Regions from separate parts of the Raskinella chloraquaticus genome, predicted to be linked through region 2. Evidence: riboswitches for the same ligand, from Rfam matches in the RefSeq annotation. Region 2 holds a riboswitch; the other holds the start of a gene.
What was found. A riboswitch is a leader RNA that binds a small molecule or an ion and turns the genes downstream of it on or off. The one in region 2 is predicted to bind thiamine pyrophosphate.
Positions count from the first base shown of each region.

Region 1: it holds a riboswitch for thiamine pyrophosphate, as region 2 does, so the genes downstream of both, thiM (hydroxyethylthiazole kinase) here and thiC (phosphomethylpyrimidine synthase ThiC) in region 2, are expected to answer to the same signal.

Region 1 covers NZ_JAKFWN010000043.1:26,016-30,228, forward strand. Annotated here, with positions in the region: gene thiD (bifunctional hydroxymethylpyrimidine kinase/phosphomethylpyrimidine kinase) at 1-531, opposite strand, end outside; gene thiE (thiamine phosphate synthase) at 528-1,187, opposite strand; gene thiM (hydroxyethylthiazole kinase) at 1,184-1,951, opposite strand; TPP riboswitch at 1,943-2,046, opposite strand; gene ACINK1_RS13975 (DMT family transporter) at 2,092-3,009, opposite strand; gene ACINK1_RS13980 (fumarylacetoacetate hydrolase family protein) at 3,087-4,213, opposite strand, start outside.
Region 2 covers NZ_JAKFWN010000001.1:79,990-84,202, reverse strand. Annotated here, with positions in the region: gene thiC (phosphomethylpyrimidine synthase ThiC) at 1-1,803, opposite strand, end outside; TPP riboswitch at 1,852-1,970, opposite strand; gene ACINK1_RS00435 (fused MFS/spermidine synthase) at 2,011-4,128, opposite strand.

The DNA.
Region 1 (4,213 bases), on a different contig from region 2:
GCCCTTGACCAGTACGGCCCGCGCACCACGCGCGAGAATGATGCGTCCCTGCGCGGCCATCTCGCCTTCGTCACGCGCCATGACGCCACCGGCCAGCCGTGCCGCCTCCGGCAGATTGGGCGTCACCAACAGCGCGCGGGGAAAAAGGTTGGCAATCAGGGCATCCACCGCTCCATCATCAATGAGCGCCGCGCCCGATTGGGCAACCATCACAGGGTCAAGCACGATGAATGGGCACTCGCGCGCCATCAGCCCGTCAGCGACAGCACTGATCGTCTCACGATTGCCGAGCATGCCGATTTTGATCGCCTTGACGGCGAGATCGTCAAAAACCGCGTCCATCTGCGCACGGATGATGGCGGGCGGCACGGCATGAATGGCCGTCACGCCCTGCGTGTTCTGGGCGGTAAGCGCGGTGATCACGCTCGCCCCATAGACACGCTGGGCAGCAAAGCTCTTCAAATCCGCCTGAATGCCCGCCCCGCCGCTTGAATCCGAGCCGGCAATCGTCAGCGCAATGGGAATCGTCATCGCCGGTTTGCCCGCGCTTTGGTGATTTCGGCAGAAAGGCGCGCTGCCGCCATGGCGGGCTCGCCATCTGCAAAAATTGCCGAAATAACGGCAATACCATCAGCGCCCGCGGCGATCACCGACCCACAATTATCAACCGTGATACCGGCAATCGCGCATATCGGCAGATCAGCGCGACGCGATCTGAGCACATCGACCAGACGACGAAACCCGTCCAGTCCCAACGGCGCCGTCTCATTGACCTTGCTGGCGGTCGCAAATACGCCGCCAAGTCCGACATAGTCGATCACCTCGAGCGGCGCGGCACGCGCCTCCGCTTCGCTGCGCACCGTCAGGCCAATAATAGCGTTGGCGCCCAGAATGCGCCGCGCGGCGTCCGCCGGCAGATCATCCTGCCCGACATGGACCCCGTCAGCCCCGCAGGCCATCGCGATGTCAACCCGGTCATTGATGATCAGCGGCACGCCTGTCCCCGCAAGCGCTGCTTTCGCGGTCATTGCCAGATGAAGAAAAGCGTTCGTGGACATGGATTTACAGCGCAATTGCAGCAGGCGGACGCCGCCGGCAGCCGCCGCGCGCAGCGCGTGCGCCATCTCGATGCCCGGCGTCACATCAGGGTCAAAAATGGCGTAAAGCGACAGATCAAGAGATGTCATGACAATCTCGCCCTCTCGCTCAGTATCGCGTCATCCATCGCATGCAGCGCATCGATGAGATGGACCGAGAAACTACCCGGACCTTGTGCTTTTTGTGCCGCGATCTCTCCGGCAACGCCCATCACGATGTGCCCGGCAATGGCTGCGAGGATCGGTTCGCGCGTGACTGACACAAAGGCCGACATCAAGGCCGCTTCGGCGCAGCCGATCGCCGTCACCTTTTGCAGGAAGGGATGTCCGTTGCCGCAGATGACGGGCGTCCTCCCGTCGCTGACGCAATCCGAAGCTCCGCTCACGGCAATCGTTACGCCGCCTGCAAGCGCACGCGCCTGAATGACGTCCGCCTGCGCCGGCTCGTCAAACAACGCACCATATTCGCTGCCATTGAGCCGGATGATGCGCGGCGATTTTGCAAGCAGCTCTTGGGCAAATCGGCCACGATCCGCCGAGCGATCAATAAAGACCGGGTCAAGGACCCAGGGCTTGCCAGTTTCACGCGCTGTGTCGACCGCAATACCCACCGCCTCGCGCCGCTCACGGTCGAAAGTCCCGAGATTGACCAGAAGCGCATCGGCGCTCGCGACAAAGGCACCAATCTCTTCCGGCGACACCGTCATCGAGGGAACAGCGCCGATGGCAAGCAAGACGTTGGCCGTGAACTGGGCCGCAACGATATTTGTCAGACAATGGACACGCGGCTGTCGCCGTCGCAAATGACGAAGCGCTTCACCCAAATCGGCTACTGACGGACGCAACGCGCTCAAGATCTCGATTTCCTCCGCCGGCATGACCCGGTTCAGGTTCGACGGGTTGGACGTCACCTCTCAGCCTGATCATTCAGGCACCCCGACGAGATGACGGGGAATGTAAGCGTATGGCGGGTTTTTGGCAAGGCGCTGGCGCCTCAGCGCGGCATGCGGGCGGCGGCCTCGTATTTTGCTTTAAGCCCCAGCTGACGCTCGCGGAAGATGACGAACATGCCCGACAGAATGACGACAAGACCGCCAATGATGGTCTGCGTGCCCGGCACATCGCCAAACACAAACCAGCCCAGCATCGTCGCCCAGGCAATCGACGTATATTCGAAGGGCGCGATGAGGGACGCATCGGCATATTTGAAGCTGGTCGTAAGGAGAAGCTGGCCAACGCCGCCGCTGACCCCGATGGCCAGCAGCAGGGCTGCTTCGCCAGGCGTTGGCATCACCCAGCCGAAGAGCGCGCTCGCCAGACCAATCGCCGCGCCACCCAGCGAAAAATAGAAGGCGATGGTTGGCGGTTCTTCCGTTGACGTCAAAGCCCGCACCGTCACCATGGCGAAGGCTGAACAGACCGCCGCGACAAGGCACAAGAGGGCGCCGATGGCCGCCGCACTCGGAGACGTTGTCAACGCTTCGCCCAGATGCGGCCACAGGATGATCAGCACGCCCACCATCCCGATACCAACCGCTGTCCAGCGATAAATGCGCACGCGCTCATGCAGGATCGTTGCGGCAAAAATCACTCCGAAAATCGGCATCGCATAGCCGATCGCCGTCGCATCGGGCAGCGGAATATAGGACAGACCGGCAAAGCCGAGCGCCATAGAGCTGATACCGATACAGACGCGCAACACATGGGCGAAGGGCCGTCTGGTCGCCAGCGCAGCGCGCACCGGGCCACGCATGGCAATGTAAACCAGGATCGGAATGACGGCAAAGAGCGAGCGTGCAAAGACGATTTCACCCGTCGGCAGGCGGGCCGCCACCAGCTTCACCATCATCGCCATGACGACAAAAACAAAGGTGGCGGCGATCTTGAAGACAATGCCGTAAAGTTCGCTCAAGGTCGCCTGCCTTCCCGTTGCTGTGGATCATCACAACAGGGCACATCTTTCACCGTCGCTTGCCGTGACAACCCCATCTAGATGAGGCCGCGCGCTGAAAGATTGCGTATCAGTGCCGCCGTTCCAAAGCGCCACGGTGGCGCGTCATCGGTGGGGCGGACACGATTGACGAGACTGCCAAGCTTGCTGCTGCGAATGGTGACGATATCGTTGGTCTTGTGTGTGAACCCCTCGCCCCGATGGTCGCGATCCTCGATCGGCGCAAACATCGTACCGCAGAAAAGCACGAAACCGTCCGGATACTGATGATGAGGGCCAATCGTCTGTGACACCAGATCAAGCGGATCGCGCGCAATCGCCGTCATGGTCGAGGAGCCGGTGAGGCGAAAGCCGTCCTCGCCCTCGACCACCAGTTCGACATGGGCGCGGCGAATATCTTGAAGCGAAAAACTATGGTCGATCAATCGAACGAAGGGGCCGATGGCCGTTGAGGCATTATTATCCTTCGAGCGCCCGAGAAGCAGCGCCGAGCGACCCTCGACATCACGCAGATTGACATCATTGCCCAGGCTTGCGCCGACCAACACTCCGCGCGAATTGACGATCAGAACCACTTCAGGTTCCGGATTGTTCCAGCTTGAGCCCGGGTGGATGCCGATATCAGCTCCCGTGCCCACCGCGCTCATCGGTTGCGCCTTGGTGAAGATTTCCGCGTCTGGGCCGATACCGACTTCGAGATATTGTGACCAGGCGCCGCGCGCCATCAGTGTTTTTTTAAGCGCTGCTGCCTCGGGCGAGCCGGGTTTGAGGCCGGAAAGATCACGCCCCACACTGGCCAGAATGTCCGCCCTTATGGCATCCGCGCGCGCCGGTTCACCCCGCGCCTGCTCCTCGATCACCCGCTCCAGCAGGGACAGAATAAACGTGACGCCTGCCGCCTTGATCGCCTGAAGGTCGATGGGCGCAAGGAACGACAGACCGGCACCCCCTTGCGCGCCGCCCGCCAGAATGTCGTCCAGAGAGCCAAGCCGCTCACCCTTCACCTGACGTGCCGCCGCAGCAGGATCGTTTTCTTCACACAACACACTCACCAGCGGAAACGAGCGTGAGATGTCGTAGACCCCGTCATCATCAATGCGCACCACCGACGGACCGTCCTGATCAGCCCGCCAGACACGACCGATCAACGTCCCTGTCGTGCCAT
Region 2 (4,213 bases):
GCTCATCTCGGCCATGCCGGCGAGTGCGGTCTTCTCATTGTCGAGAAGCTCGGCTGCCTCTTTTCGGATGTCCTGGGTGATTTTCATCGAGCAGAATTTCGGCCCGCACATGGAGCAGAAATGCGCCGTCTTATGCGCGTCCTTGGGCAGCGTTTCGTCGTGGTAGGCGCGCGCCGTATCGGGATCAAGGCCGATATTGAACTGGTCCTCCCAGCGAAATTCGAAGCGCGCCCGGCTCATCGCATCGTCCCTGAGCTGGGCGGCCGGGTGGCCCTTGGCAAGGTCGGCTGCATGCGCGGCGATGCGGTAGGTGATGACGCCGGTCTTCACATCATCGCGATTGGGCAGGCCGAGATGTTCTTTCGGCGTCACGTAGCACAGCATCGCCGTGCCGAACCAGCCGATCATGGCGGCCCCTATGCCCGACGTGATGTGGTCATAGCCTGGCGCGATGTCGGTCGTCAGCGGCCCCAGCGTATAGAAGGGCGCTTCGCCGCATTCCTTCAACTGCTTGTACATATTGACCTTGATCTTGTGCATCGGCACATGGCCGGGGCCCTCGATCATCACCTGGCAGCCCTTGTCCCACGCCACTTTGGTAAGTTCGCCCAGTGTCTCCAGCTCGGCGAATTGCGCCCGGTCATTGGCATCGGCAATCGAGCCGGGGCGCAAGCCATCGCCCAACGAGAATGACACGTCATATTTGCGCATGATGTCGCAGATATCGCCGAAATGCTCGTAGAGGAAACTCTCGCGATGGCCGGCAAGGCACCAGCGCGCCATGATGGAACCGCCACGGCTGACAATGCCGGTGACACGATGGGCGGTGAGCGGCACATAGGCCAGGCGCACGCCGGCATGGATGGTGAAATAATCGACGCCCTGTTCGGCCTGTTCGATGAGAGTATCCTTGAACACCTCCCAGTCAAGCTTCAGCGGATCGCCGCCAACTTTTTCCAGCGCCTGATAGATCGGCACCGTGCCAATCGGGATCGGCGCATTGCGCAAGATCCAGTCGCGGATGTTGTGGATGTTGCGACCCGTTGAGAGGTCCATCACCGTGTCCGCTCCCCAGCGGATCGACCACACCATCTTTTCCACCTCTTCGGCAACCGAGGATGTGACCGCCGAATTGCCGATATTGGCATTGACCTTGACAAGGAAATTGCGGCCGATCGCCATCGGCTCCAGTTCCGTGTGATTGATATTGGCGGGGATGATGGCACGGCCACGGGCGATTTCCTCACGCACGAATTCCGGCGTGATGAAGGGCGGAATGGCAGCACCGAAGCTCTCGCCATCGGCGATGATGGCCTCAGCGTTGTCGAGCGCTTTCTCACGGGCCAGATTCTCGCGATGCGCCACGTAAATCATTTCCGGCGTGATGATGCCGGCGCGGGCAAATTCATATTGCGTCACCATCTGCCCGTCCTGACCAACACGCACCAGACGATTGGCGGGGCAGGCGGGCACGAGCTTATCGAGCGGCACGAAGCCATTGTCCTCGGGCTTCACCGCGCGGGGTGTTGCGGCGGCGAAATGGCGTCTGGCGATCCATTCTTCGCGGATTTGCGGCAGGCCGTTGGCCAGATCGATTGTGGCTTTAACGTCTGTATAAGGGCCCGAGGCATCGTAGACCCGGACCGGCGGCTCGCTGGCTGATGGGTCAAGCGCGATCTCGCGGTAGGGAACGCCGATGCCGTGAAGACCGGGGAACTGCCCGTAGCGCTTGGCCGAGCCGGTGACGGGCCCGGTGGTGACGGTTTGCGGCGCGGCAGCTTCAGGCTTCTGGTGAATGGTCATGACGTATCCTCCACATGTGTGACGGGCACGGGCAGGGGGAGGGAGCGCTGGTTGCGCAAGATCCGTCCCTCCGCCGGCATGACCCGGATCAGGTTCAAGGGTCACCGCGCCGGCAATCTGCCTGTCGGTATCTCAGCCCTCTCGGCAGGGCCCCCCTCGGATAGGTGTCAAGGTCTGCTTCCTGTGCCTGAAAGTCAATGCGGTGGATTACTCCGCCACCCGCCCGATCAGATTGTCCCAGTTGACGATGCTGAGCAGGTTGGCGTTGGCGTCCGTCCACAAAAGCGTGCTTTTGCCATCGTCACGCCACTGCGACAGGCCGGATTTGATGTCGGGCGCAGCAAAAAGCGCCGCATCGCGCGTGTAAAGCGCCCAGCTCACCGTGTCATCGCAATCATCGCTGGCGGACGGCGTTTCAAACCAGCCGACATTGAGACTGAATTCCTTCGACAGCCCGCGATGGAGCGGCGCCAGCCCGAAGACGTCGATCTCGAAATTGATGGCAAGAATACCGCCGGGCGCCAGGTGCCTGAGATAGATGTCGAAGGCTTCTTTTGTCATCAGATGGAGCGGCGGCGAGGCGCCGCGAAAGGCATCGACGACGAGAAGATCGAACTTGCCGGGCGTGCCGGCGGCAAGCTCGCGCTCCAGCAGGATGCGCCCGTCGCCATGGAAAACCTGCACCTTGGCCTTGCTGTCGCGCACGAAGGAGAAATGCCGGTTGGTGAGGTCGGTCACAGCCGGGTTGAGCTCATAGACACGCATGTCATCACCGGGTTGACCAAGTGCTGCCAGAACGCCGACACCAAGGCCGACCGAGCCGATGCGAAGTGGCATTTTGCTTGCCGCAGGCCGGGCCCGCAACGCTGCAAGGGCGTGGCCGACGCCGGAGCCTGGCAGGAAGGCGCAATAAGGTTCATTGCGTCTGGCCGGGATCTGGTATTGCGAACCCTGCGGCACGCCCGCCTGCACCATGGTGAGCGAGAAGCGTTCCGGCTCGTCCTGATGTTCGCGAATAATTTTCACGACCCCGTAGAAATTGCGGATGCGATCGACGACGTCTCGCTCACTATGCGCCGTCTGCGACAGGGCATAGCCTGCACCAGCAATCGCTGACGCACAGCTGGCGATCAGCGCCAGGCGTTGCCCGCGTGCGCCTGGCTCGAGGCTGCGCCATGACAGGGCAGCACCCATCACGGTGGTAGCTATCAGGGCCAGCGGATATTCCCAGTAATCGGAGAAAATCAGCGGGGCAATCAGCGCCACCGCGATGCCGCCAAGGGCGCCACCGAGCGAAATCGCCATGTAAAAGCGCGGCAGGCGTGTGGCGGGCGGCTGCAGGCGGACCATTTCGGCATGGCAGATCATGCATCCTGCCGTCATCGTCGCGGCATTGAACGCAAGGCGCAGCAGCAGGCCCTCGCCTGGATCGCTGGGCACCAGCCCGACACTGGCGACTGCAAGCAGCACAAAGCCGATAAAGAACCCCAGCCGGTGATAGAGGTGCTGGTAGCCGAAGGCGATGATGAAGGTCGCAAGATAAAGCGACAGTGGCAAAATCCACAGGAAGGGGATGACGGCCGTCCACTGCGTCATCTGGTTGGTGGTCGCAATCAGCAGCACCGAGCCGAGCCCAGAGTAGACGAGCCATAACCAAAATCGATCGCTGGCGGCGGGCGCTGCGCTGGCGTCGGCCATCTCGCTCATCGTGGCGGGCGGGTTGGCTCGCATCAGGACAATCGCCGCGCAACCCGCCATGAGGAGCGCAAACACAACGAAAAGGCGCGACCACCCGATCGTCTGTTCGGGGCTGGAGAGCAACGGCTCGAAGATGAAAGGATAGCTCAGCAGGCCAAGAAACGAGCCTAGATTGGAGACGGCAAAAAAGCGCGAGGCCAATAGCGAGCGGTCGATCTGGGCAAGCCAGCGTTGCAGCAGGGGCGAGGTGGTGGACAGGACCATATAGGGCAGCCCGACGCACACCGTCAGCAGCGCCATGATGCGCCCGAGCGGATTGTCGGCGTTATCGGGTTTGTAGGCGTCCGACGGGGTAATCGGCAGAGCAAGCAGGGCAAGCCCGAGCAGGCCGATATGCAGGAGCGCCTGGGTGCGCGGCCTGATCGGTGCGGTGAGCGCGTAGGCGTAGCCATAGCCTGCCAGCAAAGCGAGCTGGAAGAACAGCATGCATACCGTCCAGGTCGTCGCGCTGCCGCCAAACCAGGGCAGGATGAACTTCGCAAGCACCGGTTGCACCTGAAACAGCAGAAATCCGGCTAAACCAAGGGTCGCCGAGAACATGATCTTGGTCAGCAATGCGGCGGGCATGGATCAACCTTTTTCCGGTAATGCGCGCTTTTGCTCATGGAAAGCTTGTGAAATCAAGATCCCTGAAGCAGTCAATTGCCACAAG